4 regions of the Salinispora pacifica DSM 45544 genome follow, and region 2 is predicted to be linked to each of the others. Evidence: riboswitches for the same ligand, from Rfam matches in the RefSeq annotation. Region 2 holds a riboswitch; each other region holds the start of a gene.
What was found. A riboswitch is a leader RNA that binds a small molecule or an ion and turns the genes downstream of it on or off. The one in region 2 is predicted to bind cobalamin.
Positions count from the first base shown of each region.

Region 1 (5,659 bases), 420 kb from region 2:
CACGGTGTCGGGCAGTGGCGGATCGGCGTAGACCGGCGCGCTGAGCGCACCGGCGGCGATGATGCCCAGCAACGCGGACCAGAGCTTTGGACGGAGCACCGGCGAGATCACTGGGCTTCGTCGAGGTCGCCGTCCGTAGCTGCTGTCGCCCATTCCGCTCCTTGTCTGGGTTAATCCGTGCATTGGGGGCACACGGTGCCCGGACGCTACCAGTGGTGTGTCGCACTCGGCTTCACCCTGTCCTACCGCAGATGAGCAGCGATGTCGATGTATGGCCGGGTTACGAGTGGCTGAGAATTCGGCTGACGGCGACGGAGGAGAGCGGTGAGGTTCGTCGCGGCCCACCGCCCGCGCTGACCGCTGGTTCCTCGGCCCACGTAGGCTCGACCGGGACCGCAGGCGGAAGGACGGGGCTGGAGATGGACGCCGGACTCAAGCGCGAGCTCGAAGCGAAGGTGTACGCCGGCGAGCGGCTGACCCGCGCGGACGGGATCGCCCTCTACGACAGCGACGATCTGACCTGGCTGGGTCGGCTTGCCCATCACCGGCGGACCGAGCGCAACGGCGACCGGGTGATGTTCAACGTCAACCGGCACCTGAACCTGACCAACGTCTGCAGCGCCAGCTGTGCGTACTGCTCGTTCCAGCGCAAGCCGGGCGAGAAGGACGCGTACACGATGCGGATCGACGAGGCGGTCCGCAAGGCCAAGGAGATGGAGGACGAGCAGCTCACCGAGCTGCACATCGTCAACGGGCTGCACCCCACCCTGCCGTGGCGCTACTACCCGAAGGTGCTCCGTGAGCTGAAGGCGGCGCTGCCGAACGTCCGGCTCAAGGCCTTCACCGCGACCGAGGTGCAGTGGTTCGAGAAGATCAGCGGACTGAGCGCCGACGAGATCCTGGACGAGCTGATGGACGCCGGTCTGGAGTCGCTGACCGGCGGCGGTGCGGAGATCTTCGACTGGGAGGTGCGGCAGCACATCGTTGACCACGCCTGCCACTGGGAAGACTGGTCCCGGATCCACCGGCTGGCGCACAACAAGGGCATGAAGACCCCGTCAACCATGCTGTACGGGCACATCGAGGAGCCCCGGCATCGGGTTGACCACGTGCTGCGGCTGCGGGAGCTGCAGGACGAGACCAACGGCTTCGTGGTCTTCATCCCGCTGCGCTACCAGCATGACTTCGTCGACTCGGCGGACGGCAAGATCCGTAACCAGATCCAGGCGCGGACGACGATGGCCTCGCCGGCGGAGTCGCTGAAGACGTACGCGGTGTCCCGGCTGCTCTTCGACAACGTCCCGCACGTGAAGTGCTTCTGGGTGATGCACGGGCTCTCGGTCGCCCAGCTGTCGCTGAACTTCGGCGTGGACGACCTGGACGGCTCGGTGGTCGAATACAAGATCACCCATGATGCCGACTCGTACGGCACGCCGAGCACCATGAACCGGGCTGACCTGCTGGACCTGATCTGGGACGCCGGGTTCCGCCCGGTCGAGCGCAACACCCGGTACGACGTCGTGCGCGAGTACGACGCCGCGCCCTCGCTCGCCGACCGTCGCGCGCAGCCGCAGCAGGTGTGGGCCTGATCGTCCTGGCCGGCGGTTCGCGTACCCTCGTAGGGCCATGACCGAGCAGCGCAACAGAATTCCCCGGCGAGATGCCGAGGGGCGGGTGCTGACCCTGGGTGACCTGCTCGGGGTGAGCCTGGCTGGCTGGGTCATCGGGGTGCTCGCGTTGGTGGCACTGGACTGGGGCTTCACCTCGCTCAGTTCGGGGGAGTTCGGCCAGGCCAACGGGTGGTTGGCGGTGATCCTGCCGGCCTGGCTCTACTGGGATGACTTCCGCGCCTGGGGGTTTGGCGCCGCCCGGGTGGTGGCGGGCCTGGTGGCCGGGGCCGTGGGGCTGACCCTCGGCTTGGTGGTGGCCGGCCTCACCGCTGACCTGCCGCCGGTGGTCTCCGGCGGGTTGGGCGCGGCGGCCTTCACCGTCGGGTACGCGGTGGTGTGGTTCCACGGTGTGCGGTGGCTGGCCCGGAGGACGGGCTGAGGTCGCCCGTCGACGGCGGAGAACGGAGTACGGAGATGAGCGCGGCGGTCAAGTACACGCTGGGCCGGATCGGGCTGTTTGTCGTCGTGCTGGCGGCCCTCTGGTTCGTGGAGTTGAATCTCTTTATCAAGTTGATGGTGGCGTTGATCTTCTCGGCGGCGCTCGCCTTCTTCCTGCTGCGGCCGTGGCGGGAGGAGATGGCCGAGGAGATGGCCGCCGCCGCCGAGCGACGGCGCGCGGAGAAGGAGCGGCTGCGTTCGGCGCTGGCCGGCGAGGACGACGCCGGGACGGGCTCGGCGGAGCGGGGCGGCGAGGACGCCACCGGGATGGGCTCGGCGGAGCAGGGTGGCGACCCGCCGAAGTCCTGACCTCGGGCCGGGATCCCATCAAATTTACGCATGGAAGAATATTGATATGACCATGCGCTGGGTGGTGGAGTGTGCGGTACCAGGCGGGAAGGTTTCCCGCGCTCATCAGGAGGTTGTCCATGGCCTTCCGCACCCCCACCCTTCGCCGCCGCCTCGCGCTCGTCGTCGCCGCGGGGTTCGGCCTGCTTACCTTCGCCGCGGCACCGGTCTCCGCGAACACCACGCCGGACCCCAGCGGTGAGTCGGCCGCCGTCCAGTACCGGGTGCTCGGCCCGCGTACCCTGACCGACCGCAGCGCGGTCGCCAGCACCGGCGCCGCGATCGACTACTCCGAGCACGGCGTCCTGCACGTCACCGCCACCGCCGCCGAGGCCACCGCGATCACCAAGCTGGGCTTCGAGCTGGAGGAGGTTCCGGTAACCCACGCCGACCACGATCACGACCACGGGGACGTCGGCATCTCCGACTTTCCGCCCGCCGACTCCGACTACCACAACTACGCCGAGCTGACGGCGGTGGTGAACCAGGTGGTGGCGGAGCACCCCAGCATCGCGCGGAAGATCAGCATCGGCACCTCGCACGAGGGCCGGGACCTGATGGCGGTGAAGATCTCCGACAACGTCGGGACCGACGAGGACGAACCGGAAATCCTCTTCAACTCCCAGCAGCACGCTCGGGAGCACCTGACCGTGGAGATGGCGATCTACCTGCTCAACCTCTTCACCGACAACTACGGCAGTAACTCCCGGGTCACCGACGTGGTCAACAGCCGGGAACTGTGGATCGTCCCGACCGTGAACCCGGACGGCAGCGAGTACGACATCGCCACCGGCTCGTACCGGTCGTGGCGCAAGAATCGGCAGCCGAACAGCGGCTCGTCCTGGGTCGGCACCGACCTGAACCGCAACTGGGACTACCTCTGGGGTTGCTGCGGCGGCTCCTCCGGTTCCACCTCGTCGAGCACCTACCGGGGCCCGTCGCCCTTCTCCGCCCCGGAGACCGATGCGGTGCGCGACTTCGTGGACAGCCGGGTCGTCGGCGGAGTCCAGCAGATCAAGGCCAACATCGACTTCCACACCTACTCCGAGCTGGTGCTCTGGCCATTCGGCTACACATACAGCAACACCGCCCCGGGGATGACCGCCGACCAGTACAACACCTTCGCCACCATCGGCGGGGAGATGGCGGCCACCAACGGCTACACCCCACAGCAGTCCAGCGACCTGTACATCACCGATGGCAGCAGCATCGACTGGATGTGGGGGGCGCACGGGATCTGGGCGTACACCTTCGAGCTGTACCCCCGCTCCGCCGCGGGCGGCGGCTTCTACCCACCCGATGAGGTCATTCCGGCGGAGACCGCCCGCAACCGCGAAGCGGTGCTGCTCCTCTCCGAGTACGCCGACTGCCCGTACCGGGCGATCGGCAAGGAGGACCAGTACTGCGGCGATGGTGGCGGCGGGGAGACGGTCTGGGCGGACACCTTCGAGACCGCGACCGGCTGGACGATCAACCCCAACGGCACCGACAGCGCCACCACCGGCCAGTGGGAGCGGGGTGCCGCCCAGGCGACCAGCTACTCCGGCGCCAAGCAGCTCACCCCGTACGCGGGCGGTAACGACCTGGTCACCGGCCGGCTCGCCGGCTCCTCGGCGGGCACCCACGACATCGACGGCGGCGTGACCAGCGCCCGCTCCCCGGCGGTGGCCCTGCCCTCGAACGGCACGCTGACGCTCTCGTTGGCCTGGTACCTGGCGCACTACTCGAACGCCTCCTCAGCCGACTACTTCCGGGTCAGCGTCGTGCACAGCGGCGGCACCACCACCCTGCTCAACCAGGCCGGGGCGGCGACCAACCGCAGCGCCTCCTGGTCGGTGGCCAACCTCGACCTGACGCCGTACGCCGGCCAGTCGATCCAGATCCAGGTGGCGGCGGCGGATGCCGCCGGCGGGAGCCTCGTCGAGGCTGCCGTCGACAACGTCACCATCACCGTTTCCTGAATTCCGGGTGGGGGCCCATCCCTGGGCCCCCACCCCCACCTCGTCACACGTCTGCGGCCCTCCGGGCGCCGGCGCGACCGTGCGCTACGGTGCTACCGACCATTCCGCAGCGAAGCCGGTGGGAAACCGGCACTGTCCCGCAACTGTGATGCCCCGGGGTCATCCCGGGGACGAGTCAGGTCGCCTGCGGTCGGTCGCGATACGCGCTCTCGAGGAAGGGCGCCTCGTGGACGGGCACCTCGGTCCCTGTCGGCGAAGCACCAACTCCTCGACCGACAGGAGGCCCGATGTCCAGACGTACCCCCCGGTTCTTCACCGCGGCCCTCGCGGTGGCCGCGCTCGCACTCGCCGGCTGCGCCGAGAAGACCACCGACTCCCCCGCAGCCGAAGACGGCGCGTCCAGCGCCGCGACCTTCCCGGTAACCGTCGGCTCGCTGACGCTGGAGCAGCAGCCGGAGAAGATCGTCTCGCTGTCGCCGACCGCCACCGAGATGCTCTTCGCGATCGGGGCGGGGCCGCAGGTCGTCGCGGTCGACGACAACTCCAACCATCCGGCGGAGGCGCCGCGGACCGACCTCTCCGGCTTCCAGCCGAACGCTGAGGCGATCGCCGCCCACAACCCCGACCTGGTGCTGCTCGCCAGCGACCAGAACAAGATCGTGGACCAACTCACCACGCTGGAGATCCCGGTCTTCCGCACCCCGGCGGCGGTCACGCTGGAAGACACCTATCGGCAGTTCACCGAGGTCGGCGCGTTGACCGGGCACCCCGCCGAGGCCGCCGACGTGGTCAGCCAGATGCAGGACGACATCGCGGAGTTGGTCGCCGACCTGCCCGAGCGGGCGGAGAAGCTCACCTACTTCCACGAGCTCGGCCCCGAGCTGTACACCGCCACCAGCAAGACCTTCATCGGCTCGCTCTACGCGCTCGCCGGGCTCGAGAACATCGCCGACCCGGCCGACGCGGACGGCGAGAGCGGCGGTTACCCGCAGCTCTCCGAGGAGGTCATCGTCAAGGCCAACCCGGACTTCGTCTTCCTCGCCGACACCAAGTGCTGCCAGCAGAGCGTCGCGTCGGTCCAGGATCGACCCGGCTGGGCGACGATCACCGCCGTACAGGAGAACCAGGTCGTCGAGCTCGACGACGACATCGCCTCCCGGTGGGGCCCGCGCGTCGTCGACCTGCTCCGCACGATCATCGAGGCGACCGCCAAGGTCCCCGCGTGACGCTGGGCCGGTGGCG
Region 1 is NZ_KB905359.1:3,758,337-3,763,995, forward strand. Features, by position in the region: gene SALPAC3_RS0117150 (C40 family peptidase) at 1-153, opposite strand, end outside; gene mqnE (aminofutalosine synthase MqnE) at 420-1,589, shown strand; gene SALPAC3_RS0117160 (hypothetical protein) at 1,627-2,049, shown strand; gene SALPAC3_RS0117165 (DUF4229 domain-containing protein) at 2,085-2,417, shown strand; gene SALPAC3_RS0117170 (M14 family metallopeptidase) at 2,537-4,417, shown strand; cobalamin riboswitch at 4,500-4,623, shown strand; gene SALPAC3_RS0117175 (ABC transporter substrate-binding protein) at 4,705-5,643, shown strand.
Region 1: it holds a riboswitch for cobalamin, as region 2 does, so the genes downstream of both, SALPAC3_RS0117175 (ABC transporter substrate-binding protein) here and SALPAC3_RS0115265 (ribonucleoside-diphosphate reductase subunit alpha) in region 2, are expected to answer to the same signal.

Region 2 (5,659 bases):
CGCAGAGGCGGGTGACGCCGCTGCTGGCCACGTCTTCGCAGACCCTGGCCCGCGTGCTATGCGCCGTCTCCAGCGCGTGGGTAGCGAAGTGCAAAATCGATGGCGATGTCGTCGAAGGTGGCCCACCTTGTTCCCTCATGCTGGTTGATGTGTTCGATCATGCGCTCCAGCATCAGGAGAACCTGCGGACGTCCCGACACATCCGGATGGATGGTGAAGGGGAATACGCCGTAGTCCAGCTCCCGGTAGACCCAGTCGAACTGGTCACGCCATATCTCCTCGAGTTGTCGCGGGTTGACGAAGCCGTGGCTGCTCGCGCTGGTCTTGATGAACATCATCGGCGGCAGGTCATCGAGGTACCAGTTCGCCGGAATCTCGATGAGGTCGGTCTCCTCGCCGCGGACCAACGGCTTCATCCAGTCCGCGGCATCAGCGGAATAGTCAATTTTGGTCCAGGTGTCACCCACGCGAACCCGGTGTACGGTAAAGTCGTCGCGCATCAGCGAGTGGTCGTATCGGACACCCCGTTCGAGTAGCAGCTTGTGCGTGACCGGCGAGAATTCCCACCATGGCGCGACGTAGCCCCTGGGGGATTGTTTGGTTACCGACTCGATCAGGTCTATACACCGGTCCAGGACGGCGGCCTCCTGCGTTTGACTCATCGCGATCGGATTTTCGTGGCTGTAACCGTGGAGACCTACCTCATGACCGGCATCCACAATTTGCCGGAACTGGTCGGGGAACGTCTCGATGGAGTGTCCAGGAACGAACCAGGTGCTCGGAAGAGCGTATTTTTCGAACAGCTTGAGAAGGCGCGGCGTGCCGACTTCGCCAGCGAAAATGCCACGGGAAATATCGACGGGCGAATTTTCGCCACCGTACGAGCCCAACCAGCCGGCGACCGCGTCCATGTCGACACCAAACGCGCACAGAATTTCTTTCGACATCCCATCGGTCCCTTACTGTCTGCCTCGGTGATGGCAGCCGAGGATGAGCTCGATTCTTCACGAGTCTTCGACTGCTGGTAGGAGCTTTGACGGCACGTCTGCTGAGTAGGGTGGGCGGCGAACTGGCGGCCGGCGCGGGGATGATCGTGCTATCCGATCGAGAGTGTCAGATCTGTCGATCGCAGATCAGGCGTTGGCGATCGAGTGCGGCGTGGTGGGAGCGATGGTCGTTCGCTCCCACCACGGGTCGGCGCTGACCGGCACCGGCGACAGTGGGCGGATGTGGCTGGTTGACCCCTTGCGTGGGACCTTGCTTCGCCGCGCGGACCATCCTGGTCGCGGTCAACGTGGAGCTGCGGAGCGGCACGCAGCCCACCGTTACCGCCGCCGCTGACCCGTTCAGTGACGGGGTGTTCTGGAGCGGACGTACCACGCCCTGCTCAAGTCGATTGAGAACCAAAATCCGGCCTGAGTAGGGTTGCGGCGGTTTCCGGTCGCCAGGGGTGAGGGAGTTCGTACGGTGCAGCGGGTGACGATCCATCGGGACGGGGTGGCGCTGTCCTGCCTCGTGGGCGGCTCCGGCGACGATGTGATCGTACTGTTGCACGGGCTGGCCGGCAGCGCGGCGGAGTTGGTGCCGACGGCGGAGGCGCTGCTACCGGAGCACCGCGTGATCGTGGTGGATCAGCGCGGGCACGGCCACTCGACCCGATGGCCGCCGGACCTCTCCCGCCGGGCGTACGTCGAGGATGTGCTCGCCGTCGTCGCGGAGCTCGCCGGTGGTGCACCGGTGACGGTCGTGGGTCAGTCGATGGGTGGGCACACCGCGCTGCTCTTCGCCGCGACGTATCCCGAGTTGGTGCGTCGGCTGGTGCTGCTGGAGGGCGGGGTCGGTGGCCGCGAGGAACGGGGGGACTACCCGGCCGAGTTGGGTGCCTTCTTCGCCTCGTGGCCGGTGCCGTTCGCCGATGTTCGCCAGGCCGCCGAGTTTCTGGGCGACACCCCGGTGGCCCAGGCCTGGCTGCGAGACCTGGACCGGCGCCCGGACGGGCTCTGGCCGCGATTCGAACCGGCGGTGATGCGGGACACCATCGCGGCCGTGGCCGACCGGGCCTGCTGGGACGAGTGGCAGCAGGTGCAGGCCCCCACCCTGCTGGTGTTTGGCGAGCACGGGATCATCCCTGTCGCCGAGGTGCGGCGCATGGTGTCCCTACGTCCAGATGTCGAGCGGGTCGTCGTTGCCGGCGCTGGGCACGACGTCCACCTGGAAGACCGGGACGGCTGGCTGCGTGCCCTGGGGCAGTTTCTCAGCCGCTGACACGCCGCCACGACATCTGGTGTTGCATCCCGGATGGGGGAGGCATATATGGTGTCTCCCGCAGCTGGTTCGGCGCTCCCACCGGGAGTGGTCGAGGCAAGAGGGAACCCGGTGGAAGTCCGGGGCTGCCCCGCAGCGGTGAGTGGGAACGACCGCCGTCATCACGCACTGGGCTGATCGAAGCCTGGGAAGCGACGGCCAGTAGGCGACCGGGACCCCGGGCGTGCCCGCGAGTCCGAAGACCTGCCAGCGCGCCGCACGCGACGCGTGCGGCGGTTGGCGGCCGCGCGGGACGGCCGACACCCGCAGCCGCCCGGTGTGGTTACCCACCGGGCGACTGATTGTGGTGTCCCTCCGCGTGTTCGGCGACCTTGTCGGCAGGCGGAGGAGGGGGAGATGACGGCGACGCGGGAACGCGCCACGGACGGTCCGGCCGGGCATACGACGGCGACGCGGCAGGGCGCCACGGACGGTCCGGGCGGTGCGGCTCAGCAGCAGCGGCGGCAGGTGATGGAGGTCCGTAAGCGCAACGGCGACACCGAGCCGGTGGACGTAAACAAGATTGTCCGTGCGGTGGAGCGGTGGGTCGGCGACCTGAACGAGGTGGACCCGCTGCGGGTGGCGACCAAGACGATCAGTGGCCTGTACGACGGGGCGACAACGGCCGAGCTGGACCGGCTGTCGATCCAGACGGCGGCGGAGCTGATCGGCGAGGAGCCGCAGTATTCGAGGCTGGCGGCGCGGCTGCTGGCCGCGTACGTGGACAAGGAGGTCCGGGGGCAGCAGGTCGCGAGCTTCAGCCAGTCCATCCGGTACGCCCACGGCCTCGGGCTGATCAGCGACGACACCGCCGCCTTCGTGTCCCGCAACGCCCGCAAGCTGGACGATGCGGTGGACCCCGCCGGAGACCTGCGGTTCGAGTACTTCGGGCTGCGTACGGTCGCGGACCGCTACCTGCTGCGGCACCCGCAGTCGCGGCTGGTGGTGGAGACCCCGCAGTACTGGCTGCTGCGGGTGGCCTGCGGGCTGTCGCGGACGCCGGCCGAGGCGATCGGGTTCTACCGGCTGATGTCGTCGCTGGCGTACCTGCCCAGCTCGCCGACGCTGTTCAACTCCGGCACCCGGCACACCCAGATGTCGTCGTGTTTCCTGGTCGACTCGCCCCGCGACGAACTGGACTCCATCTACCAGCGGTACCACCAGGTCGCGAAGCTGTCGAAGTTCTCCGGCGGCATCGGCATCGCCTGGTCGCGGGTGCGGGGCCGGGGCGCGCTGATCCGGGGAACGAACGGCCGGTCGAACGGCATCGTGCCGTTCCTGAAGACCCTCGACGCCGGGGTCGCCGCGGTCAACCAGGGCGGCCGGCGTAAGGGCGCGGCCTGCGTCTACCTGGAGCCCTGGCACCCCGACATCGAGGAGTTCCTGGAGCTGCGGGACAACACCGGCGAGGACGCCCGGCGTACGCACAACCTCAACCTGGCCAACTGGCTCCCGGACGAGTTCATGCGCCGGGTCGAGGCGGACGGGGACTGGTCGCTGGTTGACCCGTCCGACGCCCCGGAGCTGCCCGACCTGTACGGCGCGGAGTTCGACGCCGCCTACCGGGTCGCGGAGAAGAGGGCGGTCCGTACGGTCAAGGCGCGGGACCTGTATGGGCGGATGATGCGCACCCTGGCGCAGACCGGCAACGGGTGGATGACCTTCAAGGACCGCGCGAACGCGCTGTCCAACCAGACCGGGGAGCCCGGTAACACGATTCACCTGTCGAATCTCTGCACCGAGATCCTTGAGGTCAACAACGACGCCGAGACCGCGGTGTGCAACCTGGGCTCGGTCAACCTGGGCGCCCACGTCAGCGCCGACGGGGTGGACTGGGCGAAGCTGCGGGAGACCGTCCGTACCGCGATGGTCTTCCTCGACCGCGTGATCGACATCAACTACTACCCGGCCGAGCAGGCGGCCGCCTCCAACCCGCGTTGGCGGCCGGTCGGGCTCGGGCTGATGGGGCTGCAGGACGCCTTCTTCACGCTGCGGCTGCCGTTCGACTCGGCCGAGGCGCGGGAGCTGTCCACCCGGGTGCAGGAGGAGATCTTCCTGACCGCGTTGGAGACCTCCGCCGGGCTCGCCGAGCGGTTTGGCCCACATCCCGCGTACGCCGAGACCCGCGCGGCCCGGGGCGAGCTGCACCCGGAGCTGTGGGGGGCCGAGCCGACGCAGCCGACGCGGTGGGCCGAGCTGAAGGCGCGGGTCGCGGAGCACGGCCTGCGGAACTCGCTGCTGGTGGCGATCGCCCCGACCGCGACGATCGCCTCGATCGCCGGCTGCTACGAGTGCATCGAGCCGCAGGTGTCCAACCTGTTCAAGCGCGAAACCATGTCCGGTGAGTTCCTCCAGGTCAACACCTACCTGGTTGGTGAGCTGAAGGCGCGCGGGTTGTGGACGGCCCCGATCCGGGACGAGATCAAGCGGGCGGAGGGGTCGGTGCAGGGCATCGCCGAGCTCCCCGCCGAGGTGCGGGAACTGTTCCGTACGGCGTGGGAGCTGCCGCAGCGGGCACTGATCGACCTGGCCGCGGCCCGCGCCCCGTACATCGACCAGTCCCAGTCGCTGAACCTGTTTCTGGCCGCGCCGACGATCGGCAAGCTCTCCTCGATGTACCTGTACGCCTGGAAGTCCGGGCTGAAGACCACCTACTACCTGCGGTCCCGTCCCGCGACGCGGATCCAGCAGGCCACCGTCGCCGTCACCCCGTCGAGTTCCGCCGGGGCTGATGCCGAGGCGCTGGCTTGCTCCCTGGAAAACCCCGAAAGCTGCGAGGCCTGCCAATGACCACCGATGCCGAGACCCGTACCGCGACCGTCGAGACCCGTACCGCGACCGCCGGGACCGTTGGCGAGCGGCAGCTGCTGCTCGACCCCGGTATGGACCTGACCCTGCGCCCGATGCGGTACCCGCACTTCTTCGACCGGTTCAAGGAGGCGATCAAGAACACCTGGACGGTTGAGGAGGTGGACCTGCACTCCGACCTCGCCGACCTGGCGAAGCTCTCCCCGGCCGAGCGGCACCTGGTGTCCCGGCTGGTCGCGTTCTTCGCCACCGGCGACACGATCGTCGCCAACAACCTGGTGCTCAACCTCTACCAGCACGTCAACTCTCCGGAGGGCCGGCTCTACCTGTCCCGGCAGCTCTTCGAGGAGGCGGTGCACGTCCAGTTCTACCTGAACCTGCTGGACACCTACGTGCCGGAGGAAAAGGAGCGGTTCGCGGCGTTCGCGGCGGTGGAGAACATCCCCTCGATCGCCCGCAAGGCCGAGTTCTGCTTCCGGTGGATCGACTCGATCTTCGAGCTGCGGGAGCTGCGGACCCGGGCGGACCGGCGGGCGTTTCTGCTCAA
Region 2 is NZ_KB905359.1:3,340,937-3,346,595, forward strand. Features, by position in the region: gene SALPAC3_RS0115255 (polysaccharide deacetylase family protein) at 57-947, opposite strand; partial or broken gene SALPAC3_RS27215 (inositol monophosphatase family protein) at 1,120-1,378, shown strand; gene SALPAC3_RS0115260 (alpha/beta fold hydrolase) at 1,468-2,265, shown strand; cobalamin riboswitch at 2,314-2,530, shown strand; gene SALPAC3_RS0115265 (ribonucleoside-diphosphate reductase subunit alpha) at 2,662-5,094, shown strand; gene SALPAC3_RS0115270 (ribonucleotide-diphosphate reductase subunit beta) at 5,091-5,659, shown strand, end outside.

Region 3 (5,659 bases), 3.0 Mb from region 2:
AGCCCGGAAACCCACCCGGCCCGCGTCGCCACGCTCGTTGCGTCGCCAGCCGTCGGCGTGGACCACGGCCCGGTCGACCTGAGTACCGGTGCGCTGTTGAGCACGGTGCGGGCCGGCGCCGGTGTCCTGCTGCTCCCGGACGAGCACGATCGGTCCGAGGTCGTGACGGCCGTGGCCGCGGGCGGTTGGCGGGCCTGTCTGATCAGCGGAGCTTCCCCGGCGACCCTGCCGCAGGACTACCGGGCTGCGGTTTCCGCGCTCAAGCACGCACCCGTGGCGGCGTTCGCCCGCCGGACCGTGCTCGACCGTGGCGACGCGCTCACCGTCGCGGTACTGCACGGCACGCCTCCCGTCGACCGTGCCGCACTGCACGCCGCGGTCCTCGGGCCGGTGCTCACCCCCGCCAACGCCCACCTGCTCGAAGGGCTGCACGCGTACCTCACCCACGGGTCGGCGATCGAGGCCGCGACCGCGGTCGGACTGCACCCGCAGACCATGCGCCATCGGCTCCGCCGGCTCACCGAGCTCACCGGTCGTAGTCTGACCCACTCCTGGGACCGGCTCGTGCTCGCGGTGACGCACGCCTCACTCCCGTCGCCCCCGGGGCGGTGAGCCGGCCGATGCCTCCCCGCGGGCTTGCTGCACCACCGGCCGGCGGTGCATCCTCAGCGCGTCATCAGGGGGCGTACAGACGGCGCTCAGCCAAGGGTGGTGCACTGGAGGCCGGCGGCACCGGAGATGCAAGGAGGAGCGGCATGGGCTGGTTCAGTCGGAAGCGGTCGCGTACCTGGGAAGCTGACGGGGTGCCGACGAAGCTCGACCGGGAGGGCACCCGCGCGGACCTGGTGGCGCTGGAGCAGTTCGTCGCCAGCCGGACCGGGGTCGAGTTCTACCTGGAGCCGGAGACGACGGCGACGGACACGACGGTGGTGGCGATCGCGCACGACGGCGAGTGGATCCGCCGCCGTACCGGGTCGCCACGGGTTGCTGCGTCCCTCGCCCGCCGACTGGCCCTGCCGCTGTACGAAGCGGCCAAGATGGGCTACCCGGAGCGGATGCGCGCCTGGAACCGGGCCCACCCGGAGCGGCGCCTTCGGTAGCCCCCGTGCCCTCCGGGGCCGTGGCTCCGGGACCGGTTGACCGCTGGGCTCCTCTCGTTTCGTTGACCCGGACGTACTGGTGTGGCAGAGTTCGCGGCCGGACGGCAGTGAAGGAAGCCGGTGTGAATCCGGCGCGGTCCCGCCACTGTCACCGGGGAGTGATCCTCCTTGTGGAGCCACGACCGTGCGTCGCACGGTTGGAAGGCCGGGGTGAGCATCGATCCGGGAGCCAGGATACTTCGGCCGTCGGTGCACCCCAGGGCGTGGATACCCGAGGAGGACCCGATGACGCGTAGCGTCCCACCCATCGACAGCTGTCGTACCAACCTGGCGGGCGGCGGCAGGTCCGCGACCGGTCCGCGGCCTGGAGCTGCCGCGACTGGCCCCGCTGCCGTGCTCGGTGCCGCCGTTCTCGACCCCGCTGCCCGCGGTTGATCGCTGCCTGACGCGCGCCCCCGTCGGCCACCCAGTCGGGTGGTCCGAGGTGGCGCCCGTGAAGCCGAATCACCTCCCGTCTCGCTGATCGTCCGCCCCTCCGTGCGGGCGTCACTCTCCGGAGTTTGCCGTGCGCATTCTGCTGCTCTCCACCGCCGACACCGACCTGCTCGCCGCGCGGGCCAGCGGGGCCGACTATCGCCTGGCCAACCCGACCCGGGTGGCCGTTGACAGCGTCCCGGAACTGCTCGACGGCGTGGACCTGGCCGTCGTACGCCTGCTCGGTGGCCGGGCCGCTTGGCCGGACGGACTGGCCGCGATCCTCGCCTCGGGCGTGCCGACGGTGGTGCTGGGCGGGGAGAGCGTCCCCGACGCCGAGCTGACCGCCGCCTCCACCGTGCCCTCCGGTGTCACCACCCAAGCCCTGTCCTACCTGGTCGAGGGGGGCCCGGAGAACCTGGCGCAGCTGGCCCGGTTCCTCTCCGACACGGTGCTGCTCACCGGGGAGGGGTTCACGCCCCCCACCCCGACCCCGGCGTACGGGACGCACGGTGCACGGTCGGCCGACCCGGACCGGCCGACCGTCGGGATCGTCTTCTACCGGGCGCACGCGCTCGCCGGCAACACCGCCTTCGTGGACACGCTCGCCGACGCCGTGGAGGCCGCGGGCGGCAACGCGGCGCCGATCTTCTGCGGCTCGCTGCGCGGCCTGACCGCCGGCACGGGCCCACTGGAACTCTTCGCCCGCTGCGACGCGCTGCTGGTCACCGTGCTCGCCGCCGGGGGCACCGTGGCCGCCGAGGCGGCCGGCGGTGGCGACGAGGACGCCTGGGACGTGGGTGCGCTCGCCGCCCTCGACCTGCCGGTCATCCAGGCGCTCTGCCTCACCAGCACGCGGGAGCAGTGGGCCGACAGCGACGCCGGATTGTCCCCGTTGGACGCGGCGATGCAGGTGGCGATCCCCGAGTTCGACGGGCGGATCGTCGCCGTGCCGTTCTCGTTCAAACAGCTCGATGCCGACGGGCTGTCGGTCTACGCGCCGGACCCGGAGCGCGCCGCCCGGGTGGCCGGAATCGCCGTCCGGCACGCCCGGCTGCGGCACCTGCCGAACGCCGACAAACGGGTGGCGGTGGTGCTCAGCTCGTACCCGACGAAGCACTCCCGGGTCGGCAACGCCGTCGGCCTGGACACCCCGGCCAGCGCGGTGCGGCTGCTCGCCGCGCTCGCCGCCGCCGGCTACGACCTCGGCGCGACGCCCGTCCCGGACGACGGGGACGCCCTCATCCACGCCCTCATCGCCGCCGGCGGCCACGACGTCGAGTGGCTCACCCCCGAGCAGCTCGCCACCGCCAGCGCGCGGGTACCGCGGGAGACGTATCGGCGGTGGTTCGACCAGGTGCCGGCGCCGCTGCGCGGCGCCATGATCAGCCACTGGGGGGAGCCGCCGGGGGAGCTGTACACCGACGGCGGCGACCTCGTCCTGGCCGGCCTCCGGTTCGGCAACGTGGTCCTGCTGATCCAGCCGCCCCGCGGCTTCGGGGAGAACCCGATCGCCATCTACCACGACCCGGACCTGCCCCCGAGTCACCACTACCTGGCCGCGTACCGGTGGCTGGCCGCCCCCGCCGCGGCGGGGGGCTTCGGCGTGGACGCCGTGGTGCACCTGGGCAAGCACGGCACCCTGGAGTGGCTACCGGGCAAGGGCCTCGGGCTGGCCGCCGACTGCGCCCCAGACGCGGTCCTCGGCGACCTGCCGTTGGTGTACCCGTTCATCGTCAACGACCCGGGGGAGGGGACGCAGGCCAAGCGCCGCGCGCACGCGGTCGTCGTCGACCATCTGGTGCCGCCGATGGCCCGCGCCGAGACGTACGGGGACCTGGCGAAGCTGGAGCAGCTACTCGACGAGTACGCCACCGTGCAGGCGCTCGACCCGGCGAAGGTGCCCGTCGTACGGGGACAGATCTGGGAGCTGGTGCGCACCGCGGAGCTGCACCACGACCTGCACCAGTCGGAGATGCCGGCCGCCGACGACTTCGACGACTTCGTGTTGCACCTCGACGGTTACCTCTGCGAGGTCAAGGACGTGCAGATCCGCGACGGCCTGCACGTGCTGGCCGAAGCACCCGCCGGCGAGGCGCGGGTCAACCTGGTGCTCGCCGTGCTGCGCTCCCCACAGGTGTGGGGCGGGACCCGGGCCCTGCCCGGCCTGCGGCAGGCCCTCGCCGCCAGCTACGGCCTGGACGAAACCGTGCTGCTCGCCGCGCCCGGAGCCCGGGTGCGGGTGCCGGCCGCGCTGACCGACGTGGCCGGTGGGCCGGCCGGCACCGCCGCCGACGCCGTCGACCTGATCGAGGGTCTGGCCCGGCGTCTCGCCCTCGGGATGGAGACGCTCGGCTGGCCCCCCGACCGGGCGCCGGAGGTCGTCTCCGAGGTCACCGGCCGGGCGATCCCGGAGGCCGCCGCGGTGCTGCGCTTCGCCGCCACCGAACTGGTGCCGCGGCTGGAGCGCACCACCGACGAGCTGGCGCACACCCTCGCCGCCCTCAACGGGCGGTTCGTGCCCCCCGGCCCGTCCGGATCACCCACCCGGGGCCTGGTCAACGTGCTGCCCACCGGTCGCAACTTCTACTCGGTCGACCCGAAGGCGATCCCCAGCCGCAACGCCTGGGACGTCGGCGTGGCCCTGGCTGACTCGCTGCTGAGCCGGCACCTCGCCGACACCGGGGCGTACCCGCGCTCGGTCGGGCTTACCGTGTGGGGCACCAGCGCCATGCGCACGCAGGGCGACGACATCGCCGAGGTGCTCGCGTTGCTCGGCTGTCGACCCACCTGGGACGACCGGTCCCGGCGGGTGACCGGGGTCGAGGTGGTGCCCCTGGCCGAGTTGGGTCGCCCCCGCATCGATGTGACCGTCCGCATCTCCGGCTTCTTCCGGGACGCCTTTCCGCACGTGGTGGCGCTCATGGACGACGCGGTACGACAGGTGGCCGCGCTGGACGAGTCGGCCTCGGACAACCACCTCCGGGCGCACGTGGCCGAGGACCTCGCCGGGCACGGCGACGAGCGCCGGGCCACCGCGCGGATCTTCGGGTCGAAGCCGGGCGCGTACGGGGCCGGGCTGCTTCCGCTGATCGACGCCCGGAACTGGCGCAGCGACGCAGACCTGGCCGAGGTGTACGCGGTGTGGGGCGGCTACGCGTACGGACGGGGGCTGGACGGCCGGGAGGCCCGCACCGACATGGAACGCGCCTTCGCGCGGATCGCCGTGGCGGTGAAGAACCAGGACACCCGGGAGCACGACATCGTCGACTCCGACGACTACTTCCAGTACCACGGCGGGATGGTGGCGATGGTCCGGCACCTCACCGGTGCCGCCCCGGCCGCGTACGTCGGCGACTCGGCGATGCCGCACGACGTGCGGACCCGCACCCTCAGCGAGGAGACCCGCCGGGTGTTCCGGGCCCGGGTGGTCAACCCGAGGTGGGTCGCGGCGATGCGCCGGCACGGCTACAAGGGCGCCTTCGAGCTGGCGGCCACCGTCGACTACCTGTTCGGCTACGACGCCACCGCGGGCGTGGTCGACGACTGGATGTACGAGCGGCTCGCCGAGGCGTACCTGTTCGACGCCGAGACCCGGGAGTTCCTGGAGCGGTCCAACCCGTGGGCGCTGCGGGGCATGACCGAACGGCTGCTGGAGGCCGCCGACCGGGGGCTGTGGGCAAAGCCGGAGCCGAGCACCCTGGACCGCCTCCGGGAGACGTATCTGGCCAGCGAGGGCGATCTGGAGGAGCGCGGATGAGCACGACGAGTGAACCGGGCCTGCGGGTTGCACGGCCGCCGCGGCCGGAGGCGCCCGGGGCGAACTACCCGTTCTCGGCCGTACTCGGCATGGCCGACATGCGCCTGGCGCTGCTGCTGAACGCGGTCAACCCGGCGATCGGCGGGGTGCTGGTGCGGGGCGAGAAGGGCACCGCCAAGTCGACCGCGGTGCGCGCCCTCGCCGCGCTGCTGCCGCCGGTGGTTCGGGTCGCCGACTGCCGGTTCGCCTGCGATCCGCAGACGCCTGATCCCGGCTGCCCGGACGGGCCCCACCCGGCGGTGCCGGCGACCGAACGTCGCCCGGC
Region 3 is NZ_KB905359.1:325,360-331,018, forward strand. Features, by position in the region: gene SALPAC3_RS0101395 (PucR family transcriptional regulator) at 1-612, shown strand, start outside; gene SALPAC3_RS0101400 (hypothetical protein) at 756-1,100, shown strand; cobalamin riboswitch at 1,211-1,340, shown strand; gene cobN (cobaltochelatase subunit CobN) at 1,666-5,334, shown strand; gene SALPAC3_RS0101410 (VWA domain-containing protein) at 5,331-5,659, shown strand, end outside.
Region 3: it holds a riboswitch for cobalamin, as region 2 does, so the genes downstream of both, cobN (cobaltochelatase subunit CobN) here and SALPAC3_RS0115265 (ribonucleoside-diphosphate reductase subunit alpha) in region 2, are expected to answer to the same signal.

Region 4 (5,659 bases), 3.1 Mb from region 2:
TGCTGCGCCGCGGTCTACGGTTCGGACCTGCTCGCCCTGCTCCTCGGCGAGGCGTACCATCCCGGCGGGGCGTCGCTGACCCGCCGACTCGCCGCCCGACTAGCGCTGGCCAGCGGGGAACGCGTACTCGATGTGGCGAGCGGACGGGGTACCAGCGCGCTGCTGCTGGCAGCCGAGTACGGCTGCACGGTGACCGGTGTGGACCTCGCCGGCTCCAACGTCGAGGCGGCTACCCGGGTGACCCGGTCCGTTGGGCTCGCCGACCAGGTGCGGTTCCGGCGGGGAGACGCCGAGCGGCTCGCTGTCGACTCGCACTCGGTGGACGTGGTGGTCTGCGAATGCGCCTTCTGCACCTTCCCCGACAAGCCCACCGCAGCGGGGGAACTGGCCCGGGTGCTGGTCCCGGGCGGTCAACTCGGGTTGGCCGATGTGGTCGCCGTCCCCGACCGGCTGCCCCCCGAGTTGACCGGGTTGGGAGCGTGGATCGCCTGCGTTGCCGATGCGCGTCCCCTCGATGAGTACGTCGCCCTGCTGGCTGGCGCGGGGTTGACGACAACCCACACCGAACGGCACGACTCTGCGGTCACCACGATGATCGACCAGATCGAGGCGCGCCTGACCGTGCTGCGGCTGACCGCCGCGGATCAGGCGGCGGCGCTCGGCCTGGACTTCGCCCGGGCCCCGGCGGTCTTGGCCGCGGCCCGGGCCGCGGTCGCCGACGGTGTGCTCGGCTACGCCCTCCTGACCGCCAGGAAACCGGGCTCTGGCCCGGGCTGAAGCTCCCGGCCCGTGGGCCCAGCGTGGCGTCCGATTCGCCGCAGTCGGCGGAGACGCGTAGCGATTGGCGCGAATCAACAGCTTGCCGTCCGGGCGGGTGCCCGATAGCCTCTCGCCGTCAAGGTGCACGGGAAGCCGGTGGAAGACCGGCGCGGCCCTCGCCACTGTGACCGGGTAGTGATCTCTGACTGTGCCACTGGGCCCCACCAGGCCTGGGAAGGCTGGAGTGAACGTCGATCCGGAAGCCAGGAGACCGGCCTTGACACGGATCTCATCCACGAGGTGCTGGAAGGGAAGGTCGTTCGATGCATATCGCCGAGGGGTATCTCCCTCCGGAACAAGCGGCGGCGTGGTTCGTCGTGTCCGCGCCATTCGTCGTCCACGGGAGCCGGGCCCTGGTCCGGCAGGTCCGTGCAGATCCAGACTCGAAACTGCTGCTCGGGGCGGCCGGTGCCTTCACCTTCGCGCTGTCCGCATTGAAGATCCCGTCGGTGACCGGGTCGAGTTCCCACCCGACCGGCACCGGGCTGGGGGCGGTGCTGTTCCGACCGCCGGTGATGAGCGTGCTGGGCGGCATCGTGCTGCTGTTCCAGGCGCTGCTGCTGGCCCACGGCGGGCTGAGCACGTTGGGCGCGAACATCTTCTCGATGGCGATCGTCGGCCCGTGGGTGGCGTATGGGAGCTATACCGTGGTCCGTCGCGCTGGCGGCGGACTGGGTCCGGCGGTGTTCGCCGCTGCGGCCCTGGGCAGCCTGGCGACGTACGGTGTCACCGTCGCCCAGCTGGCCCTGGCGTTCCCCGACCCGGTCTCCGGCGTCGGCGGTGCGCTGGCGAAGTTCGGCGGGATCTTCGCCGTGACCCAGATTCCGTTGGCGATCAGCGAGGGACTACTGACCGTTCTGGTGGTCCGCCTGCTGAGTCGGACCAGCGGGGACGACCTGCGTCGGCTCGGCCTGCTGCGCCCGGCGGCGGAGGTACGGGCATGAGGCGCTTCTCCTGGGTGAACCTGCTGTTGCTGCTCGCGGTGCTACTCCTGGCGGTGGTGCCGCTGGCGCTCGGCCTCGGGTCGGGGGAGGAGCCCTTCTCCGGCGCGGACGCCGTCGCCGAGCAGGCCATTGTGGATGACCACCCGGACTACCAGCCGTGGTTCTCGCCGATCTACGAGCCGCCGTCGGCCGAGCTGGAGTCGGCGTTCTTCGCCCTTCAGGCCGCGCTCGGCGCCGGCCTGCTCGGCTACTACTTCGGTGTTGCCCGGACCCGGCAGCGGCAGCGCGACGCCGTCGATCGGCAGCGCGGTTAGCGTGTTCGCCCTCGACATCGCCGCCCACACCGGTCCCTGGCGAGGTCGGCACCCCGCCGAGAAGGCGCTGCTCGCGCTCGGGCTGCTGGTCTGCGCGGTGGCCCTGCCCACCTGGCCCGCCGCGCTCCTGTCCGGCGGCGCCGCGGCGGTGCTGCTGGCCGCCGCACGGGTGCCACTGGTCGTGGTGCTGCGGGCGGGCCGGGTGCCGCTGCTCTTCGTGGCCACGTCAACGGTCCCGTTGCTGGTGTCGATGCCGGCTCCGGCGCGCCTGGCCATCGACCCCGCCGGCCTGCCGCTGGCGGCACAGACCGCGGGCCGATCCGTGGCGGCGTTGACCTGCCTGCTGCTGTTCACCGCCACCACCCCGTTGTCGGATGTCCTGCCACGACTGCACCGGCTGGGGGTCCCCCCGGCGGTCACCGAGGTTGCCGCGCTGACGTACCGGATGCTCTTCCTGCTGGTGGAGAGCGTGGGTGCGGTCCGCCAGGCGCAGGCGGCCCGGCTTGGCTTCCGTACCTGGCGGACCGCCTACCGGTCGCTGGCCGGACAGGCGGGGGCGGTGTTCGTTCGGGCGTTGCACCGGGCGCGGCGGCTGGAGGAGGGACTGGCGGTACGGGGCTACACCGGGTCACTCGCCGTGCAGGTGGCGGCCCACCGGGTGTCGGTGCCGTTCGTCGCGGCGACCACGGTGTTGCTCGGCGCGATTGTCACGGTCAGCACCGGGTTGGTGTCTCCTTGGTGAACGCCTCGCTGTTGGAGTTCGATGAGGTGGGCTTCGCCTACCAGCCGGGTCGGTCGATCCTGACCGGGGTCAATCTTCGGATCGACCCCGGTCAGCGGCTGGCCGTACTGGGCCCGAACGGCGGCGGCAAGACGACGCTGTTCCGACTGGCGGCCGGCGCGCTGCGGCCCGCCACGGGCCAGATCGTCCTCGCCGGCACCCAGGTGCGACACACCCGGGCCGGCCTTCGGGAGCTGCGGCAGCAGGTGCAGCTGGTGGTGCAGGACCCAGACGACCAGCTCTTCTCCGCCAACGTCTGGCAGGACGTCTCCTTCGGGCCGGTCAACCTGGGGCTCCCGGCCGCGCAGGTGCGGCGGCGCTGCGATGCGGCGCTGTCGGCGCTCGGTGTGTCGGCGCTCGCCGAGCGACCCACCCATCTACTCTCCTACGGCCAGCGCAAGCGGGTGGCCATCGCCGGTGCGGTCGCGATGCACCCACGGCTGCTCATTCTCGACGAACCCACCGCCGGGCTCGACCCGGCCGGGGTGGAAGCACTGCTGCGCACCCTGGACGACCTGCACACCGCGGGTACGACGGTGGTGCTCTCCACGCACGATGTCGACCTCGCCTTCCGCTGGGCGGAAGCGGTGGCGGTGGTCTCCGGCGGTGGCGTGCGGACCGTAGCCACGGCGGACGGCCTTGCCGATGGGGGCCTGCTCGCGGCGGCACACCTGGTGCCGGCCTGGGCGCCGCTGGTGCACCGGCTCCTGGACCGGATTCCGGAGCTGGCGGGGGCCCGTCCGCGGGCGGTGACCGAACTCGCCGCGCTGCTCAACGATGCCGCGGCGGACGATCGGTGATCGCCGCAACGCAACGCGACGCGCGGCGTGGCCGTGGCAACGGCCACGCCGCCCGCCTGTGGCAGCGGTGCTCATCCCGCTGGGACAGCGGCGCCGACGGGTGCCGGGCGGTGCTCGGCGCCGCCCGGCACCCGTTGGTCAGGCCGTGCCGCGTCGGCGGCGTAGTAGCACCAGGCCCCCGGCTACCAGGACCAACAAGACTCCGCCGCCGATCACCGTCGCCGTGCCGATCCCGCCGCCGTCATTGTCGGTCGCCGCCACCGGGCTGGCCGTCGCGGGCTCCGTCGGCGGTGTGGTGGGCTCGGCCGCGGGGGACGACCCCGCCGGCGTCGGAGCTGGCGCCTCGGCGCCAGCGGGGTCGGCGACGGTGAACGCGTACGAGCCCTGGACCGGGTGCCCGTCGGCGGAGACTACCCGGTACGCGACGGTGTAGGTGCCGTTCGCCAGAGCTCCGTCGATGCTTATCGTGCCCTTTGCCCCGGTGACCACGGGTTCACCGGTCGGGACCTTCTGCTCCGCAGCGTCGGAGAGGACGATGGTGGTGAACGCCGGATCCAGCTTCTGGAGGAATTCCAGTGTGATTTCGGTCGGCGCCTTGTCCAGCTCGGCGTTCTTGGCCGGTGTGGTGGTCTTCAGGGAATTGTGCGCGGCAGCCGGCGCGGCCGGTACGAGCAGCAGCGCGGCGGCGGCGAGGACGGCGGCGAGGAAGCCGGCGGGTCTCGGGCGGGTGTTGGTCCGCATGGTTCTCCTGTCGAGGTCAGCCGAGCAGTTGCTGGCCGATCCAGCCGCCTTCGGGGCAGCCGGGTGGGATCGCGAAGACGGCGGAGCCGATCGGGGTGGTCCACTCGTTGAGTAGGTCCCGCTCGGCCAGCCGTCGTTGGATGGGTAGGAACTGACGGGTGATGTCGGCCTGGTACGAGGCGAAGATCAGGCCGCTGTCCGCAGTGCCGTCGGCGCTGGGCACGCCGTCGTAATTGTAGGGGCGGCGCAGAATCCGGAGCCGGTCCTCGGTGACGTGGGAGCGGGTCAGGTGCGAGAAGTCCGGGATGACGGTGAGCCCGCCCGATCCGAGGGCGTCGAAGTCGGGCTCGTCGTGTTCGTCCGTGCCGGTCAGCGGCGCGCCGGTGTCGAGCTGGCGGCCGACGGACAACTCTCGGTCGGTGCGGCCGAGGAGATCCCACGTCTCCAGGTTCATGCTGATCCGCCGGACGACCAGGGTGGTGCTGTCGCGCAGCCAGGTCGGCCCGTCCGGTACCCACACCGCGGTCTCCAGGGGAGCGCCCGGCTTCGGGTTGGCGGTGCCGTCGAGTTGGCCGAAGAGGTTGCGCTGGGTGCGCCCCGGCTCGGACCCGGCCGCGCGTCGGAAGCCTTGCTGTACCCAGGCGACGGTGGCGAAGGGGCGGCTGTCCTTCACCAACACCCGCTGGGCGTGCGCGACGGTCAGCGGGTCGTCGGCGCAGATCTGCAGCAGCAGATCCCCGCCGGACCAGTGGGGGGAGAGCCGGTCGATGCGGAACGCCGGGAGGGCGGCCACCGATGGTGGCCGCCGCTCGTCGGCGTTGGCCGCCTGGTAGAAACCGGGGCCGAAGCCGAAGGTCACCGTCAGCCGGGCCGGCAGCAGCCCGAGCTCCGGCTCGGTGTCGGCCAGGGCGGGACGGCCCTGGGTGAGGCGGGCGGCGTCGTCGGAGAGCAGTCGCAGCATTCGCCCCAGCGCCTCCCGGTCCGTCTCCGGCCGGAGGGCGAGCGCGACGAACGCCGCGTGTGCCTGCGGTTCGGTGGCGACCCCCGCCTGGCGGGTCCCGTGGAATGGTTCGATGGCGAGCCCGATCTCCGCCACCGGCGTCAGCTCGGCGGGGCGGGTCGCGGGGTCGTCGGAGGGGCTAACGGCGGTGACGGCCACGGTGGCGCCGAGCGCGCCACCGGCAGCCAGGGCACCGCCCGCGAGTAGACCGCGCCGGCTCACCGCGCGGGGGCCGCTCCCAGTCACGACGCTGCGCTGGG
Region 4 is NZ_KB905359.1:259,225-264,883, forward strand. Features, by position in the region: gene SALPAC3_RS0101055 (class I SAM-dependent methyltransferase) at 1-777, shown strand, start outside; cobalamin riboswitch at 882-1,053, shown strand; gene SALPAC3_RS0101060 (energy-coupling factor ABC transporter permease) at 1,083-1,763, shown strand; gene SALPAC3_RS0101065 (energy-coupling factor ABC transporter substrate-binding protein) at 1,760-2,077, shown strand; gene cbiQ (cobalt ECF transporter T component CbiQ) at 2,079-2,819, shown strand; gene SALPAC3_RS0101075 (energy-coupling factor ABC transporter ATP-binding protein) at 2,816-3,658, shown strand; gene SALPAC3_RS0101080 (copper resistance CopC family protein) at 3,797-4,399, opposite strand; gene SALPAC3_RS0101085 (Dyp-type peroxidase) at 4,416-5,645, opposite strand; gene SALPAC3_RS0101090 (copper chaperone PCu(A)C) at 5,642-5,659, opposite strand, start outside.
Region 4: it holds a riboswitch for cobalamin, as region 2 does, so the genes downstream of both, SALPAC3_RS0101060 (energy-coupling factor ABC transporter permease) here and SALPAC3_RS0115265 (ribonucleoside-diphosphate reductase subunit alpha) in region 2, are expected to answer to the same signal.